DNA from 2 places in the Collinsella sp. AF39-11AT genome. Region 2 is predicted to be linked to the other one. Evidence: riboswitches for the same ligand, from Rfam matches in the RefSeq annotation. Region 2 holds a riboswitch; the other holds the start of a gene.
The links. Region 2 has a riboswitch for thiamine pyrophosphate ahead of thiM (hydroxyethylthiazole kinase). Riboswitches for the same ligand answer to the same signal wherever they lie in the genome.

Region 1 (9,701 bases), on a different contig from region 2:
AAAATGAATATTAGCCCTGTTGACCGTGGGTGTTCTTTTTGCTAACACACCATGAGGACACGTGCGCGCGCCCCAACACCCCAAAACCACAGCCTGTTCGCTTTACAACATGCAAACATGCGTTCGATAATAGGAGGCATGGAATATCGACAGACAGATGGCAAAACTCGGCGCGTGCACAAGCAGTATGTGGACGTCGTGGCTCGCATCCTCGCGGGCGGACAGGTCGTGCCGGTCACCGTCTGCTGGGTCGACGGTCGTTGCTTTACGATTGACGAGATTGTCTCGACCACTGGGTTTGGCCTGACGGTTCACGGCATTCGTACGGCAACCTATAAGGTGCGTTTTGGCGGGCACGCGACCGAGTTGTATCTGGAGGACCAGGCGCGCGAACGGCCGGACGGCTCGCAGGCCCACGTGATGCGTTGGTGGGTCTGGGCGTTTGACCGCACGCTCGAGGGCGAGCGCCGTAGGTAGGGACGCACGGCGTTCGGGTACAATGGTAGGAATCTTGTCATCTGCTGCGCCGTCATTCGCGGCGCTTTTTGAAAGGACGAAGCTATGAACGATATCCAGGGCTATCAGAACGGCCCCGTCGAGACCGGCGCAAGCCGCGCCAAGGAGATGTCGCCGCGCGCGTACAATCTCGCCATGTCTGCCCTGATCTTCTTGGGCTTTTGCGCCATGGGCGCCGGCGCCTACTTTACGAGCACCATGTCGTTTGCGCGCATGATGATGAGCGGGGCCGCCCTGCCGCTGGTTTTTGGCTCGTTTATCCTGACCATTGTCGGCATCGTCATGATGTCAGCTGCCGCCAGCAAGCAGTCCGTGGGCCTGTCCCTTGTGGGCTACGTAATCTTTGCGAGTACCTTTGGCCTGACCGCGTCGTTTGGCCTTGCCAACTACGACCTGCCCACCATCAACACTGCCTTTATCGCCACGGCCGCCATCACCTTTGTCTTTGGCGCCTTGGGCGTGACGTTCCCCAAGTTTTTCCAGCGCGTATATGGCATCGGTTTTGGCATTCTGCTCGCCACGATTCTGGTTGAGATCGTGCTGATGTTCATGGGCGTCTCGCAGACCATCACCGACCTGATCGTGATCGTGGTGTTCGCCGGCTTTATTGGTTACGACACCTATGTTGCCACGACGGTGCCACCCACGCTGCCCAATGCGGTGCTCATGGCGTCCAACCTGTTCGTGGACATTATCAACGTGTTCCTGCGCATCCTGAACATCCTCGGTCGTCGCGACTAGCGCGGGGGATTGCAGCGTTTCTTGTCGGACGCGGTAAAACGATGCGAAAGGCGGTCCTGCGGGGCCGTCTTTTTTGTGCGCGGCGGGGTATCATGGATGGGAAAAAGCCGATAGCGGCAGCGACAGGAAAGGTGGCCACGTATGGCAGACGTCGACAACAGGAACCGTAACCGCAGGCCCAACCGCGCGGGACAGCCCAACCCCAAGCGCGAGGCCCGCGCCAAGGCCGCCGAGCGTCACGTGGCAACTGTGTCCGAGGCGTGTGCCAAGGATATCGAGCGCTCGCTTGCCGGCGTTCGCGAATTCGACGGTATGCCTGCCGGCTTTGTCGCGGCGATGAAGGCCAAGGCCCAGAAGGCTGCGGCTGCCGAGGAGCCGGTTGCCGAGGAGTCTGAGTCCGCTGAGGTTGCGTCCGCCGAGGCTGAGGTTGCGTCCGCCGAGGCTGAGGTTGCGGCTGAACCTGCGCCCGCAGAGGAGACCGACGAAGTCGAGTCCGCGCCTGCTGCTGAGGAGCCCGCTCCGGTCCTGCCCGAGGTCACTGTGCTTGATGCCTCCGCCACGCAGGCAATCCTCGATAACGGTCGCGGCTATGCGCAGTTCTGCGACATGGCCGTGCTCGCCTTTGCCTCGTTTACCAATCCGGGCGGTGGATATATTCAGGGTTATCTGGGCCAGGAGGCCACGCTGTGCGCCGATTCGTATCTGTACAACGTTCTCGATAAGCAGCGTAAGTGGTACGGCGAGAACCGTCGCCGCAACATCAACTGCGAGCTCTACCGCAACCGTGCGCTGGTGGTGCCTGCGGTGCGCTTCGACCGCAACCACGTGCATGCATACGCCGACGTGATCGTGGCCGCCGCGCCCAACGTTAGGCGCGCCCGCCAGGAGTATCGCGTGAGCGACGATGCTCTGCTGGATGCCCTGCGCGACCGCATCCGCTTTGTCCTTGCCATCTGCGATGAGCTTGGTCGCGAGAAGCTCGTGCTGGGTGCTTGGGGCTGCGAGAACAACGGCTTTGATGCCGAGGCCGTGGCCGAGCTCTTCCGCAAGGAGCTCGCGTCGGGCGACTTCAAGGTCAAGCAGGTCTTCTTTGCCGTGCCCTCTACGCGCTGGGATGAGGACTTTGCCAAGTTCGAGCACGTGCTGGCAAACTTCCCCGAGCGCAACGAGGAGTCCTATGCCCAGGTTGCCGCCCGCGCCGCAGCCGCTCGCGCCGCCGAGCAGGCCCAGACAGCAGTCGAGGATGATGAGGACGAGGATGACTGGCGCAAGTACCTGTAAGCGGTGCGCGCGATGTGATATGCCAAGCCGACGGGAGGGGTTGCCCCCGTCGGCTTTTTACTGAATGAGGAGCTCAAGATGAAAAACGTTCTGTGCTTTGGTGACAGCAACACCTATGGCTATGATCCGGCGGGCATGCGCGACGGTACCGCGGTGCGCTATGCGCAGGATGTGCGCTGGTGTGGCGTGGTCCAACGTGACTTAGGCGAGGGCTGGCATGTAATTGAAGAAGGCCTCAACGGCCGCACGACGGTACGCGACGACATGTGCCATCTGGACACTAACCTCAACGGCATTCGCGCGCTTCCGATGCTGCTCGAGGCCCATAAGCCGCTGGACGCCATTGTGATCATGCTGGGCACCAACGACTGTAAGACGGTCTTTAACGTGACAGCTTCCGATATCGCCCGTGGCGCCATGGCGCTGATTCGCGCCGTCCGCGCGTTTCCGTGGACCGACGCTGCGCCTTGCCCGCGCATCCTGCTGATGGCTCCTATCAAGATCAAGCCGCAGATCGCCGATGTATATATGACCGATTTTGACGAGCGTTCCGTCGAGGCATCTGAACATTTTGGCGAGTACTATGCGCACGTGGCCGAGCAGTTTGGCTGCGACTTTTTGAATGCCGCCGAGTTTGCCGAGCCGGGCGATATCGACTATCTGCATATGATGCCCGAAAGCCACGAGAGCTTGGGACATGCCGTGGCAGCCAAGCTCCAAGAGATGCTCGGTGAGTAGCACGGCCCCAAACCACCACAGAGTTCCCCTTGCGGGGGCTTGTTTCGTTTGTTTGTCTTGATCTGTAACAGTTCCAAGGCCGAAAACGGGCTAGATGTTACAGATTAAGATTATTTAGGTCGATATCGATTGTTTGTCTTGATCTGTAACATCTAGGGTCGATTTTGCCGAGTTACTGTTACAGATCGAGATGTTTGTGGGAGCCACCGCAAAGGTGCCTGTCCCCTTTGCGGCGGTTTTGGGCTGCGAATCTTAATATTGCCACATGTGATTGACGGGGCCGGAGCCTTTGCCCATGTTCAGGCCGGCGGCCAGAGCGCCGGTTAGGTAGGCCTTGCCGCCGTTGACGGCGTCGGCAAGATCCATGCCCTGGGCCAGCGCGCAGGCGATGGCGGACGAAAGCGTGCAGCCGGTGCCGTGTGTGTTGTCGGTCTCGATGCGCTTGTGGCGGAACCACGTGGTGAGCGGATCGCCCAGATGGTTGCCCTCGTCATCGAGTGGCGCGGGTTCGGCCAATACATCGTTAGCCTCGTTGACAAGATGCCCACCCTTAACGAGGGATGCGCAACCAAAGCGGCGGGTGAGGAGCATGGCAGCATTTTGCTGTGTGCGCTCGGAGTCGACCTCGTAGTCAAGCAGGGCCATGGCCTCGGGAATATTGGGCGTGATGACGGTTGCTAGTGGGAACAGGCGGCGGGTGAGCGCCTCGGCGGCATCTTCGGTAATCAGCCGTGCGCCCGAGGTGGCTACCATGACGGGGTCGACGACCACGTTTGTCGCGTTCCAGGCGCTCAGGCGGTCGGCGATAACCTCGATAATCTCGGCAGAGGAAACCATGCCGATCTTGACGGCGCTGGGGCGGATATCGTCAAATACGGCGTCGATCTGCGCAGCGACGATATCAGGGGAGATATTCTGCACGGCGGTGACACCGAGCGTGTTTTGTGCGGTGATGGCGGTGATGGCCGTCTCGGCATACAGGCGGTGCGCCGTGATGGTCTTGATGTCGGCCTGAATGCCGGCGCCACCGCTGGAATCGGATCCTGCGATGGACAGGACGGCAGGTACCTTACTGCGATCCATGTTTGCTCCCTTGTTCGGTCGGAATCAAATGGGTCTTTAAGCCAGCATTATAAAGATGCCCGGGCCGACTCTATGTCGAACCCGGGCGGGCGATGCAATCTTTACGCAAATGTAAGCAAATGTTCACACGTCAACAATTGACGAACACCATGTTACCGATTGTGGCTCCGGTGACGAGTTAGTCCTCCATGCCGAGGTCGATCGTCGTGCCTTCGAACACCTTGTTAACGGTGCGGACGGCGCACATCTTGCCGCACATGGTGCAGGTGCCCTCGGTGGCGGCGGGGGATTCTTCGTAGCGTTTCTTGCCGGTGACCGGGTCGAGAGCACACTTCCACATGGCATCCCAGTCGAGCTTGCGGCGTGCCTGGCCCATCTTGTCGTCCATGTCGCGGGCGTGCGGTACCTTCTTGGCGATATCGGCGGCGTGCGCGGCAATCTTAGTGGCCATGAGGCCATCGAGCACGTCCTGGGCGTTGGGCAGGCACAGGTGCTCGGCCGGCGTCACGTAGCACAGGAAGTCGGCACCGGAGCTGGCGGAGATGGCACCGCCGATGGCAGCGGTGATGTGGTCGTAACCCACGCCGATATCGGTCACCAGCGGCCCGAGCACATAGAACGGGGCGTTGTGGCACAGGCGCTTCTGCAGTTTCATGTTGGCGGCGATCTCGTCGAGCGCCATGTGACCCGGGCCCTCGACCATGACTTGGACGCCGGCGGCCCAAGCGCGCTTGCACAGCTTGCCCAGCTCGATCATCTCGGCGGTCTCGGTGGCGTCGTTGGAGTCGTAGAGGCAGCCCGGGCGGCAGGAGTCGCCGAGCGAAATCGTCACGTCGTACTCGTGGCAAATCTCGAGCAGCTCGTCAAAGTACTCGTAGAAGGGGTTTTCGTTGCCGGTGACCTCCATCCAGCCAAACAGCAGCGAGCCGCCGCGGCTCACGATGTTCATCAAGCGGCCGGTCTCCTTAAAGGTCTTGGTGACCGACTTGTTGATGCCGCAGTGGATGGTCATAAAGTCCACGCCGTCCTCGGCGTGCGCGCGCACGACCTCGAACAGGTCATCCTTGGTAAGCTTGACCAGCGGCTTTTCCATGTAGCCGATGGCGTCGTACATGGGGACGGTGCCCACCATGAGCGGCGTCTCGTCGATGAGCTGCTGGCGGAACTGGCGCGTCTTGCCCGAGTTGGAAAGGTCCATGATGGCGTCGGCGCCAAAGTCCTCGGCGATCTTGACCTTCTTCCATTCCTCGGCGGCATCGGCTTTATCGCCCGAGATGCCCAGGTTGACGTTGACCTTAGTAGACAGGCCCTCGCCGACACCAAAGGCGCGCATGCCTTTTTTGATGTGCACGATGTTGGCGGGAATGGCGATGCGGCCGTCGGCCACGCGCTCGCGGATGTACTCGGGGTCGCGATGCTCGCGCTCGGCGACTTCCTTCATCTGCGGCGTGATCTGCCCGGCGCGGGCGAAGTCGATTTGCGTGACGAGCTTGGGCTCGGTCTGTGTGCTCATTGGCACGGCTCCCTTCGTTGGCATTACCCATATCAGGTTTGCGGGTCAGGGCGGGCGCGCCCAGTCTCAGCCTGCCGTCTTGTCCTGCAAGCTCCCCGTTTATGTAATGGGCTCAAGTATAGCTCGAATGGGTACGATTGGCCTAACGAGCGTGCCTGTGGGGAGGCGAACATGGAAGACAAGCATCTATATCGAGAGACGCAATGGGATGTATCGGCCGAGGAAAGCCGTGCGCACCATGGCCTTGTCGCGATTGGTTTTGCGGTGCTTGCCGTGCTGGTGATTGCCTTTTGTATCTGGACGTTTGGCGGTCACGGCGGCGCTGCATGGGAGTTCGAGGCTGATGATAGCCTACCGATTATGACGGTGAGGAGTACTGGCGGTAATGCCAATACGCTCGCCGTTCCAGGCGACTATTGGTATCCGCGCGACGAGTTTGTGCAGCTGCAGTTGAGTGGTGGGTCGATTCCTGGTGAAGAAATCGAACGCGTGACTTACGACGTGGCGCTTAAAACGCTGACGGTGCAGCTCAAAGACCGGGGAGACGTCCCCACGACCATGGATATCGCCCTGACGGAATGGCGTCTGGAGCCTCCTGCGGGTGTTACGGTGTCCGAGGTCGAGCACGTAAAGATTACTTATCAAGATGGCTCGACGAGCGAGATTGCAAAGGCCGATGGCTTGGCGGAGTAACGGGGTGTTTGGAAACGGTGGGCCTATTGTGCCCGCGCGTTCATGAAAACCAGGGAGTCTTTGTCTGAAAGCTCGGGGATGTGACGATAGCCGATGTTGAATGCGGTAAGTTCGCTTGTATCCTCGAGCTTGTTTTCTGCCATCCACCGCACCATGGCGCCGCGCGCCTTTTTGCTGGCGGTCGAGCGCTGGATGGGCTTGCCGTTGCGGATGCCTTCGCCAAAGAGGCATGTGACGACCGTGGCGTCGCCCGCGAGGTGGGGCAGAACGGCTTTGGCATACTCTACGCTGGCGAGGTTGACGATCGTGGTGTTTGAGCCTGCCGGGGCGATAGCCCGCGCGAGCTTGTCGCTCCAAAACGCGTAGAGGTTTCGGGCATCGTCGACGGCGAGCTTCGCGCCCATCTCCAGTCGATACGGTTCAACGGCATGAAAGGGGCGTGCGCATCCGTAAAGGCCCGAGAGGATCCACAGATGGTCTTGCAGCCATGCGAGCTGTGCGGCATCCATGACCTCGGGCGCCATGCTCTGGTATTGAATGCCGTGATAGGACATGACGGCAGGGGAGAGGTGACGGGCGAGTGCGGGATTGTCAAGATCGCCGTTATTCAGGATGGGCCGGAACTCACGCAGGGTGTTGAGGCAAGGTCCCAGCAGTTTGTCACTCACGTTCCACAGCGCCTGCAGGCCGCCGCTGCCTTCATTCCGCTCGATATCTAGCAATGCGCGGTGGAGGCGAGCCGTCTCGTGCGCAGAGGGTGGAATGCCCTGGACTTCAAAAGCATCTTGGGCCGCGCGCATTTGCTTGGCGGGCGAAATGATGACCTGCAGCATGGACTCTCCTCTGCCAAGAAGGAAGTTGCGGTGGAATACGGTCTGTCTTGGCCGTTTATGGGCCAGTTTAGTCCGTATTTCACCGCAACTGATGAAGGGTCGGTTAGGCGCGCTCGAGGAAGGCCTTGTAGCCGCGATAGGCCTCGTAGATATCGGCCTTGTTAGCGACCTCCCACAGGGCGTGCATGGACAGGACGGCAACGCCGGAGTCGATGACGTTCATGCCGTACTCGGCCATGATGTAGGCGATGGTGCCGCCGCCGCCCGCGTTGACGCGGCCGAGCTCGCAGGTCTGGAAGTCAACGCCCGCCTCGTCCATGATGTCGCGGATGAGGGCCACGTACTCGGCGTCGGCGTCGTTGGAGCCGCCCTTGCCGCGGCTGCCCGTGTATTTGTTAAAGCACAGGCCGCGACCCATAAAGGCTGCGTTCTTGGTCTCGAACTTGCCGGCGTAGCCCGGGTCAAAGCCGGCGGACACGTCAGAGGAGAGCATGCGGCTGCGGGCGAGTGCGCGGCGCAGGGCCAGCGGGCTGCTCTCGCCGGCGAGCGTCATGATTTCGGCGACGGTGTTCTCGAAGAAACGGCTCGTCATGCCGGTGGCACCCACGGAGCCGATCTCCTCCTTGTCGACGATGAGCGTGATGCTCGTGCGCTCGACGTCTGCCACGTTGATCTGAGCGAGCATGGAGGGGTAGGCGCAGACGCGGTCGTCGTGGCCATAGCCCAAGATCATGGAGCGGTCGAGACCCATGTCGCGGGCGGGGCCGGCGGGCACGACCTCGATCTCGGCAGAGAGGAAGTCCTCCTCCTCGACGTCGTACTGTTCCTTGAGGATGTCCAGGAACATCTGTTTGACGGGCTCCTTGGGGGCGTCCTTGTCGTCCTCGTCAAACTTGACGGGGCGGCCGCCCACGATCACGTCGAGGATCTCGGCGTCGACGGCGTCCTTGGCGGGCTTGGCCATCTGCTCGCTCGAGAGGTGGATCAGCAGGTCGGAGATGGTAAAGACCGGATCGTCGGCCTTGTCGCCGATGTTGATGTCGACGGTGGTGCCGTCCTTTTTGCAGATGACGCCTACGAGCGCGAGCGGGGAAGCGACCCAGTGGTAGCTCTTGACGCCGCCATAGTAGTGCGTGTCGAGATAAGCCATGTCGCCGGCCTCGAAGGCGGGGTTCTGCTTAAGGTCCAGGCGCGGCGAGTCAACGTGGGCGCCCAGGATGTTAAAGCCCTGCTCGAGCGGGGCGGTGCCCAGGTTGACGAGCATGAGGTCCTTGCCGTGATTGGCGGCGTACACCTTGTCGCCGGCCTTGAGCGCGCGTCCCTCGGCGATCACAGTCTCCAGGTCGACGTATCCCGCCTCCTCGGCCATCTTGATACCGGTCTTGACGCACAGGCGCTCGGTCTTGTTCTCGCTCAAAAACTGCTTATAGCCGCGGCAAAGCTCCTCGAGCTCCTCGACTTGCTGTGGCGTGTACTTTTTCCATGCGCAGGGACGCTCCATGACGCAGGCTCCTTTCGGATCGATCGTGCTGGTTGATGTACCGTGAGCCATCGTATCACGCGCGGGCTCACGGTGGCGGGGGAGCTTGATGTGCGGTGGCCGCGGGGCGGGGAGCGTGTAAACTGGAGTGAGCAAACCGTGCCCAGTCCAAAGCGAGGTATTTAATATGTCTGACAAGCGCCGCACTTTTGCCGTTATCGACGGCAACTCGCTCATGCACCGCGCCTTCCACGCCGTGCCGCCCACCATGAACGCGCCGGACGGTCGCCCCACCAACGCGATCTTTGGCTTTCTGAACATGTTTCTTAAGATGATCGATGCCTTTAACCCCGACGGTGTGGTCGTGGCGTTTGACAAGGGCAAACCGCGCGTGCGCATGGAGATGCTGCCGCAGTATAAGGCGCAACGCCCGCCCATGGACCCCGATCTGCATGCGCAGTTTCCGATGATCAAGGAGCTGCTCGGTGCGCTCAATGTGCCGATTCTGCAGTCCGAGGGCTGGGAAGGCGATGACATCCTGGGCACTATGGCGCGCCTGGGCGAGCAGGCCGGCTGTGACATGCTGCTGGTGACCGGCGACCGTGACATGTATCAGCTTGTGACCGAGCACGTTAACGTGGTCTCGACTCGCAAGGGCCTGTCCGACGTGGCGATCATGACGCCCGAGAGCGTAGACGACCTGTATCACGGCATTACGCCGGCGCTCGTGCCCGATTTTTACGGTCTGAAGGGCGATACGTCGGACAACATTCCCGGCGTACCGGGCATCGGCCCCAAAAAGGCGAGTGCGCTCATTGCACAG
Region 2 (9,701 bases):
GCCAAGATCAGGCCGATGGAAATGACGATGGGGCCAGTCACCACCGGCGGAAAGAAGCGCATAACGCGCTTGGCACCAAACGCGCGAAACAGGGCCGCCAGCACCGGATAGAGCAGGCCGGCACAGGCTACACCTAGGCAGGCGTAGGGCAAAAGCTCGGCCTCGCCGTTGGGCGCAATCGCGGCATAACCGGCAATAAAGGCAAACGATGAGCCCAAAAATGCCGGCACCTTACCACGCGACAGGAAGTGGAACAGCAGCGTGCCCAAGCCGGCAAACAAAAGCGTTGGCGACACCGAGAGGCCGGTGAGCACGGGCACCAGCACCGTGGCGCCAAACATGGCAAACAGATGCTGCAGGCCGAGCAAAAACATGCGCGGACGGCCGAGCGACGATGCGTCGTAGATGGCATCGGTGACGGCGGGCGTCGAAGACTGGGACATGGATGTCCTTTCGAATGGAAGGGCGATCGGGCATATCGGATAACCTGCCCGAACGATACGATCCGAACCATTGTACGCGATGCACCATGTCTCGCACGCGCCGTCACCTGCGAACGTTACTGCTACTTCCAAACGCGCTCGGCAATGCGTTTGACCAGCGCGATCTTTGCCCATTGCTCGTCCTCGGTCAACTTGTTGCCAATCTCGCAACTAGCAAAACCGCACTGGGGCGACAGATACAGGTTCTCGAGCGGAACATACTTTGCAGCCTCGTGAATACGCTCGACGATGGCATCCTCGTCCTCAAGCTCAGCGGCCTTGGTGGTCACTAGGCCCAACACGACCTTCTTGCCGGGGGCAACGTACTTGAGCGGCTCAAAGCCACCGGCACGCGGAGTATCGAACTCAAGGTAAAACGCATCGACGTTCTCGTGTGCGAACAGGTACGGCGCGATGGGGTCATAGCCGCCCTCGAAGGCATAGGTGGAGTGGTAATTACCACGGCACACATGCGTGTTGATGACCAGGTCGTCGGGCTTGCCCTCGATGGCGGCGTTGTTGAGCGCCACGCCCAGCTCGGACACCTTTTGCAGGTCGACCGGGCTCATACCAGTCTTTGCCACAAAGTCGGTATCGCAATAGATGCCCCAGGTGCAGTCATCAAATTGAACGTTGCGGCAGCCTGCGGCATACAGGTCGGCAATCACGGTGCGGTAGGCCGCCGCGATGGCGTCGGCAAGTTCCTCATCGGTCTTATAGACAGCGCGCAGGCTCTCCTGCTGGCCATCGCAGCGGTCGAGCGTAACCTCCGAGAACGTCTGGATCGGCGCCGGAATGGTCTGGCGTGCAACGTGGCCCTCCCCCTCGAGTGCCTTGACAAACTTAAAGTGCTCGACGAAGGGGTGGTTCTCGCCGCTGATGGGGCCGGTCACCACGGCGGTGTCAGCCGTGGTCTCCTCGTCGTGGAACATATAGCCCGTACGCGAGGTGCGGCGTTCAATGCCGTTGAGCCCCCACATAAAGTCGAGGTGCCAGTAACTGCGACGAAACTCGCCATCGGTAATCACCTGCAGACCGGCGGCCTTTTGCTTGTCCACCAGGTCGCGAATAGCCTCATCCTCGACGGCCTTAAGCCCCTCGGCATCAAGCGTGCCTGCCGCATAGGCAGCGCGGGCATCCTTTACGGCCTGCGGACGAAGAAAGCTGCCGACGATATCAGCGCGAAACGGCGCGTTCGGTTGAATTGAAGTGCTCATAGATATCTCCCTTTGCATTGGTTGCTTTACTGGGACAGAGTATGAGCGCTCATATAGCCATCGTAAAATATACGTTTATAACAGTTTGATATAGATGCTTCCTATATCAGTTGGGACTGCCATGAAGAGATTTGACCTGTACAGGACGCAGCAGTCTAGATATGCTGACGAATCACGTCGATATAGGCCCGACCGTAGCGCGTAAGCGTCGTGTTCTTGCGCGTGATGATGCCAATCTCCATGTACTCGTCCACGTCGAGCGGAATCGAGATAATGCCGGGGCCGTTGAGCTCGTGGCTGATCACGCCCGAGCATACCGTGTAGCCGTTGAGGCCCATGGCCAAATTGAACAACGTCGCACGGTCGCGCACGCGGATATTCTTGCGACGCTCAAACGTCGAGGTCAGCTCCTCGGAATAGTAAAACGAGTTGTAGCTGCCCTGCTCGTAGGACAGGAACGGGTAGTCTTCCAGATCCTCGAGCGTCACGCTGGAGCGGTCCGCCAGCGGATGGTCGGCACAGACGAAGATATGCGGCGTGGCGCAGAAGAGCCCTTCGAACACGAGCTCGTTGGCCGCCAGCATGCGCTCGATGACCTCGCGGTTGTGCTCGGACAGATACAGGATGCCCAATTCGCTTTTCATATGCGCGACGTCCTCGATAATCTCGTGAGTCTGCTCCTCGCGCAGGGTAAAGTCGTAGCGCGCGGCATCGAACTCACGGATCACATCGACAAACGCGTTAACGGCAAAGGAATAATGCTGGCAGCTCACACTAAAGTGCGGCACCTGCTCGGACTCGCCCTTGTACTTGCCTTCGAGCAGATCCGCCTGGTCGAGCACCTGGCGCGCGTAGCCCAAGAAGGTCTCGCCCTCCTCGGACACAATGACACCCTTGTTGGTGCGCTCAAAGATGTGCACACCCATCTCGTTTTCGAGATCGCGGATCGACGCGGTAATCGAAGGCTGCGACACAAAGAGCCGGCGCGAGGCCTCGGTGATGCTGCCGCATTCGGCAACTTTGACGACATACCTGAGCTGTTGAAGCTTCATGATGGCCTCCCTAGACGTCCGCGATACCCGAACCCGCCGCATCTGCCTGACGCATAAACGACGGCATCTCCCCCGTCGCGGCGCAGGCGGCAATCTGATGCAGAGCCCCGGCAACCGCATCGTCTGCCGCAGCGCCGATATGCCAGCGTGCGGCAGCCGTGACGGCCTCGTTGGCATTGGCGACTGCAACGGAGTTGGGGACGGCACCGATCATGGGCAGGTCGTTATCGGAATCGCCAAATACGGCCACCTCGTCGGACGTCAGGTCCAAAGCGCGCGCCAGCTCCAGCGCAGCGCAACCCTTGTCCCAACCTGCTGGAAGAATGTCGAACAGGCGCACACGATTGTTGGGAAACACAAGCGAGAGTTCCGGCACCTCAGCGGCAACGCGCTCGCGTAGCTCCGCGAGCTCCTCACGCGAACGAGCACTCCAGATATTCGCCTTGAACACCGACGCGTCATCGACGACAGGACGGCACGGGGCCTCTTCGCCCTTGAGCCATGCGTTGCCGCCCGACTCCATGGCGCGGCGCACGCGCTCGGGGTCGCTCGTCACACAATAGGCATCGTTGCCCCAAAAGTCATCACCCAGGCCGTAGACCTTCAGATACGTATCGTCGGTCTCTTGCTCCAAGTAGTCAGCCAAGCGCATAAGGGCGGCGTTGTCGGTCGCATGCGAGGCTACCACCTCGCCGTCCACAAACATGACCTGGCCGTTGCAGAACGCGCCGGTCGAGAAGCACTCGGCGCGATTGCGGAACATCCAGCCCATCGCGGAGGGCTGGCGACCCGAAACCGGGCCAAAGTGCAGACCCGCCGCCTGCATGGCATGAATGCCCTCGATGGCGTAGTCGCTGGCGCCGTCATGCCCGGCTGGAATCAGCGTATCGTCCATATCGGTCAGCACAAGTTTAATCATAAGGCCCCCTCGGTCATTCTTAATCCCGTCTATTGTACCGACCTGCCAAAAAGAGACAGGTTTATATTGGCAGGTTTTATCTGGGAAAACGCAAAGCCCCAGTTGTTACCTGCCAAAATAAACCTGTCCCTTTTTGGCAGGTGCGCTAGTATAGGGAACAACAGATTCGATGCGGGAGTGCCGGCGGTGCAAACCACAAGGCTGAGAGGGCATGGGGCCCAATCCTTTGAACCTGTCAGTTAATGCTGGCGTAGGGAGCATGCCGCCTTTTTAGGGGCGCTGTCTATGCACAGCGCCCCTTTTCTATGCCAAGGAGGCATGTGCAGTGATCGATTCGAAACAGCTCAAGCAAAACGTGGTCAAGGCCGTGGAGGAGATTCGCGCCACCAATCCGATGGCGGGCTCCATCACCAACACGGTGACGATTGACTTTGTCGCCAACGCGCAGCTCGCCGTGGGTGGTTCGGCCGCCATGGTCTATCTGCCCGACGAGGGCGAGGCGCTCGTTGCCGGCGGCGGCGCCATCTATCTGAACATGGGCACACTCTTCCCCATCTACGAGCAGACGATTCCCCGCGCGGCCAAGGCGGCCCACGACGCCGGCAAGCCCTGGGTGCTCGATCCGGTTGGACTGGGCATCGGCAGCCTGCGCACCCAGCTGGTAAACGAACTCAAGCAGTACAAACCCGCCATCGTGCGCGGCAACGCCTCCGAGATCATCGCGCTCGCCGGCCTGTGGGGCCTTGAGGGCGAAGCGGCCGATCTGAGCCGCGTGCGCGGCGTCGATACCACCGACACGGTAGACGCCGCCCGCGATGCCGCCGTGGCGCTCGCCCGCTACACCGGCGGCGCCGTAGTGGTCTCGGGCGAAGTCGACCTGATTACCGACGGCACGACCGTGGCCAAGTCCCACGGCGGCAGCCCGCTCATGTCCAAGATCACCGGCTGCGGTTGCTCGCAGGGCGGCGTGTTGGCCGTGTACGCCTGCGCCACCGACCCGTTTACGGCGGCCATCTGCGGCACCGCCGTCTACAACGTTGCCGGTACGCGTGCCGCCGCCGTTGCCGAAGCCCCGGCAAGCTATAAGGTCGCCTTTATCGACGAGCTCTACCGCGCAACCGCCCAGGACATTGCCGACAACCAACTCGAGCTCGAGGAGGCATAAGCCATGTCCGAGCCCGCAACCAATGCCGGCATGAACACCCTGGTCGCCGTGGCCATCGCCCCGTGCGGCACCGGTGACGAGCTATCCGCCGAGATCGCCGAGGTCGTGCGCGTCATTCGCGAGAGCGGCCTTCCCAACCGCACCACCTCGATGTTCACCGAGATCGAGGGCGACTGGGACGAGGTCATGCAGGTCGTGCGCGACGCGACCTTTGTGTTGGCGAGCAAGGGCATCCGCACCGAAGTCGTGCTCAAAGCCGATATTCGACCCGGATTTACCGACACCATGACCGGCAAACTCGAGCGCATGGAAGCGCAGATCAAAAAGCAGGAGGAAGCACGATGAGCATCCGCGACAACCTTGATATCTCGGCCTATCTGGTACTCGGCCCCGAAAACACCCTCGGACGCCCCGTGGGCGATGTGGTGGCCCAGGCGCTCGACGCCGGCTTTACCTGCATTCAGGTGCGTTCCAAGGTGGCAAGCGCCCGCGAGATCATCGCACTGACGGGCGATGCCGCGCAGGCCATCGCTCAGGCCGGCAAAACCGGGCAGGTCGCGCTGCTGATCGACGACCGCCTTGACTGCGTACTTGCCGCACGCGAGCAGGGTATTGCCGTCGACGGCGTGCATGTTGGCCAGAGCGACATCCCCGTCGAGGTCTGCCGCAAGCTGCTGGGTCCCGATGCCATCGTGGGCCTTTCCGCCCGCTGCGAGGAGATGCTCGAGTACGTCAAGACCGCCGACATGAGCCTGGTCGATTACCTGGGCGTAGGCCCGCTCCACGAGACCGAAACCAAGCGCGACTGCGGACGTGCGGCCGACGGCTCCATCATCACCAAGAGCTTTGAGGACCTGGCCGCCCTCCATGCGGCAAGCCCCGTCCCCATTGTGGTGGGCGGCGGCGTCAAGACGGCCGATCTGCCGCAACTCAAGTCCACCGGCGTCGACGGCTTCTTTGTGGTGAGCGCCGTCTGCAGCGCCGACGACCCCTACGCCGCAGCCGAGGAGCTCGTCGATACCTGGCAGCAAGCATAGACCTATGCCGAGCAGTTGCTCCGCAGCCTCATATCTTCAAGAGCGGAAAGCGCATCCCAGTTTGGACGTCCATTCTGGGATGCGCTTTCCATATAGAGGGCCAGCGGAAAACGCATCCCATTCCAAGCGCAAATTTTGGGATGCGGTTTCCGCGACCGCCCCCTCGCGGAAACCGCATCCCAGTCTGAGCGCATATTCCGGGATGCGCTTTCCGTAGCAGCCCTTACCCCGCCAGATACGCTTCCAGCGCGGGCAACGTCGCCTCCGCATCGCGACGGCCGATCTGATAGATGCGTTCGAGTTCCTCGGGCTCGCGGCACAGCGACGGCACCTTCACCGATTCGCTCGGCCGCACCACAAAGATCTCGCCAGCGGCCTCGCGACGCGCCAGGTCGTCGAGCGTGGCGTTATATACCTCGTGCCGGTGCTCAAGCGCCGCAACAAACTCCGGATAGTGACGATACACGCGACGCAGCATAGGCATCACGCTATTGGGCTGCTTTACAAAGCCCGCCGGCTGCGTCAGCACCACCACGTTGCGGTCATAGCCCTGCGCAAACAGCCATGCGCTGGGAATGGAATCGGCAACGCCGCCATCCAGGTACTTGTGCCCCTCAATGGCAACGGGTCGTGTTGCCACGGGAATCGCCGACGACGCCCGGATCCACTCGATATCATGCTCATCACCGTAAGGCAGGTCATGGTAGACGGCCTGCCCCGTCTTAAGATCGGTACATACGCACGTAAACCGCATGGGGCAGGCGCGATATGCCTCCAGATCGATGGGATCGCGCTCGATGGGTACCTCATGATAGGCAAACTCGGCATTGAACATATCGCCGGTTCGCAACCAGCTCGTCACGCTCGCATAGCGCTTGTCGGCGCAATAGGCCTTGTTGTAGCGAATGGCGCGGCCGATCTGGCGCGATTTAAAGTTGTAGCCAAACGCCGCGCCCGCCGAGACACCCACCATATGGTCGCAGGTTAAGCCGTGCTCCATCCATACGTCGAGCACGCCCGCCGTATACATACCGCGGTAGCCGCCTCCCTCGAGCGCAAGCCCCACCGTGGGCGTCGTATCTGGCTGTGCCATGCGACCATCTCCGTTCCTGCGTTTTAAAACGAAACAAGTATACCCGTCAACATATATCGCCTCAGTCGCATTTTCATCGAACATCGTCGCGTTACCGTTTGGCGAATAATGGCGAATAATGGCCGCCCGCAACATGGGCACCCCTGCATAATTCCATACACTTGTTTATACTACTCAGTAGTTATCAGCAACGAACGTCAGCCGACAAATAAACCCAACGACGCAGCAAGGCGGGGGCTTGGAAACACGCGAGGCGTTGAGCAACAACGCGTGTGCACAACGAGCTCGCCCGACGCAATCCGCCCCGACCCCAGAAAGCCGCCTACAGCATGGATACCCCCAGCAATTACACTGAAACGCTCGAAAAGACCGTCCGCGACCTTCTCAAGCGTCAGGAGGATCTGGTCAGGACCGCCTTTACCGACCAGCTTACCGGGCTTGGCAACCGCGGCGGCTTTGCCCGTTCCCTCGAGGAGCTCTGGGAGCAGGACACCCCCGTTACCATGGCGTACATCGATATCGACAATCTCAAGCACTGCAACGACATCTTTGGACATGACGAGGGCAACCGCTATATCTTGCAGGTGAGCCTCTATCTCAAACTGTATATGAAGGTGGACGAGGCGGCATTTCGTCTGGGGGGCGACGAGTTCGCCATCCTATCTGCGATTGCGACCGAGGACGACCTTGCCGAACGTCTGGAACACTGCCGAACGGTACTGCTCGAAAACAACGCTTCCAAGATGCCTCACTCGTTTAGCTACGGAGTGGCACACGCCGACCCCGCCCTGGGCGAAGCCCCCAATCGCTTGACGAACGATGCCGACCATCGCATGTACGACTACAAGCTACGTCATGCCGTGCACCTTGATCGACGCAATATCGCACAAGCCCACACCGACGACTTCGAAATAAGCGATCGCATTTTCGACGCCCTTTCGATGCTCAACGAAGGCCGATATTTCTTTATCGAGAACTTGGACAAACATCGAACCCTTTGGTCACAAGGCGCCTTGCGCGATCTTGGTCTTCCTTCGGAGCATATAGACAACTGCCACGATTACTGGAAAACGCGTGTCCATCCCGATGACCTTGAGGCCTATACCAACGACATCGACCAAATCTATGACGGCTCCAAACATCGCCACGTCATGCAGTACCGCGTGCGCAATGCCGCCGGCGACTACATCCTCGGCCGTGCTCGCGGGTTTCGTATCGACGGCGACGGAAATGTCCCCTCGCTCTATGTCGGCGAGCTCGTCAACCACTCGCTTGCCGAGACCGTCGACGCCGCCACGGGCCTCGGAATGCAGCGCACGCTGATCAACGCTATCGATGCCTGCCGTCGCGACCATTGCAAGACGGGGCTTATAGCAGTGCGCGTTCGCGGCACGGCAAAGCTCAACGAGCTCTACGGGGCCGAGGCCGTCGACAACATGCTCGCCGAATACGCAGGCCGCATGCTGTCGATTACTCGCGGCAGGAGTCGCGTCTTCCGCTCACGCAACGCCCAGTTCGTCGTGCTTAGCAACAATTTGGATCACGAAGCATTCGAGCAACTGATCCAACATCTCAAAGAGGCCGTTTTCGCTCCCGTTCGAATCGCGGACGACACCATTACCCCCGTCTGTCTTGTCGTTCCGGCCTTTTACGAGCACCTGACCAATCAAACGGCCGCCGTTTTAGGCGAACTCGACCGTCGCATTCGCACGGCCGGCGGGCTTGTTCCCAACGACAGCCTCCCCATACCCGAGGTGGAGCGCAAAAACGCCATCGCCGAACGCATCGATTCGCTCACGGGTCTCTATCGACCCAGCGAGTTTATGCGCCGCGCCAACGAATTTCTCGAGACAAGGCGCAACGGCGCCTGGTGTATCGCCACCGTCGATATGGGACACATGCGACTGTTCAACGAATGGCACGGACAGGCCGAGGGCGACCGCATGCTCGCCGATGTGGGCACGGTCCTCAAGGACATCGAGAATGCCAACATGGGCGTCGCAGGGTACTGGGGCCAAGACGACTTTTGCATACTCATCCCCTTTGAACACGACACCGTCCATCAGATCTATAGCCGCGTTCGCCAGGCCGTGGCCAAGTATGATGACGGCGTGGGATTCTGGCCGTCCATGGGCGTCTACCCCATCGACTCCAACGAGAAAATCACCATCGATGCGCAGGCCAAGGCCATGTTTACCAATCGGCGCGCAAAAAACGACTTTAAGGAGCGCATTGCCATTTTCCGCCCCGAGGAGTACGAGCGCGAAATCGCGTTCCACCGCACGCTGACCGAATTCCAGTACGCGCTCTCCAACGGCCGTATTACCTACTACCTGCAGCCCCAGGTCGACATGGAAACCGGCGAGATCATTGGCGCCGAAGCGCTCACGCGCTGGATCGACAAGGATGGCTCCCTCATTTCGCCCGCCACCTTTATCCCCGCTCTCGAAGAAAGCGGTTTTGTGGTGACGCTCGACAAATACGTTTGGCAGGGCGTTGCCTTGTGGCTGCGCGAGCGCATCAATCGGGGGCTTCGCGTGGTTCCGATCTCGCTTAATGTGTCGCGCGTGGATATCCTCGCCTGCAACGTTGCCGAGCATATGGGAGCGCTCGCCGCCCAATACAACCTGCCGCCCGAGCTCATGCGCATCGAGATCACCGAGACAGCTTATACGGGAGAGTCCGAGGCCGTGGATAAACTAACGGCCGACCTGCACACCCGCGGCTTCTCGACCT

Region 1: linked by a shared signal. The riboswitch ahead of thiC (phosphomethylpyrimidine synthase ThiC) and the one ahead of thiM (hydroxyethylthiazole kinase) in region 2 are both predicted to bind thiamine pyrophosphate.

What each region holds. Positions count from the first base shown of each region.
Region 1 is NZ_QROG01000008.1:62,405-72,105, reverse strand. Features, by position in the region: gene DW037_RS04895 (hypothetical protein) at 139-477, shown strand; gene DW037_RS04890 (Bax inhibitor-1 family protein) at 562-1,257, shown strand; gene DW037_RS04885 (TIGR02452 family protein) at 1,399-2,538, shown strand; gene DW037_RS04880 (SGNH/GDSL hydrolase family protein) at 2,617-3,276, shown strand; gene thiD (bifunctional hydroxymethylpyrimidine kinase/phosphomethylpyrimidine kinase) at 3,529-4,359, opposite strand; gene thiC (phosphomethylpyrimidine synthase ThiC) at 4,538-5,872, opposite strand; TPP riboswitch at 5,865-5,980, opposite strand; gene DW037_RS04865 (hypothetical protein) at 6,044-6,565, shown strand; gene DW037_RS04860 (YaaA family protein) at 6,589-7,398, opposite strand; gene DW037_RS04855 (aminopeptidase) at 7,502-8,899, opposite strand; gene polA (DNA polymerase I) at 9,066-9,701, shown strand, end outside.
Region 2 is NZ_QROG01000018.1:16,968-26,668, reverse strand. Features, by position in the region: gene DW037_RS07785 (uracil-xanthine permease family protein) at 1-443, opposite strand, end outside; gene DW037_RS07780 (5-methyltetrahydropteroyltriglutamate--homocysteine S-methyltransferase) at 566-1,699, opposite strand; gene DW037_RS07775 (LysR family transcriptional regulator) at 1,855-2,751, opposite strand; gene DW037_RS07770 (HAD-IIB family hydrolase) at 2,762-3,670, opposite strand; TPP riboswitch at 3,834-3,944, shown strand; gene thiM (hydroxyethylthiazole kinase) at 3,996-4,835, shown strand; gene DW037_RS07760 (thiamine-binding protein) at 4,839-5,180, shown strand; gene DW037_RS07755 (thiamine phosphate synthase) at 5,177-5,872, shown strand; gene DW037_RS07750 (patatin family protein) at 6,096-6,965, opposite strand; gene DW037_RS07745 (EAL domain-containing protein) at 7,295-9,701, shown strand, end outside.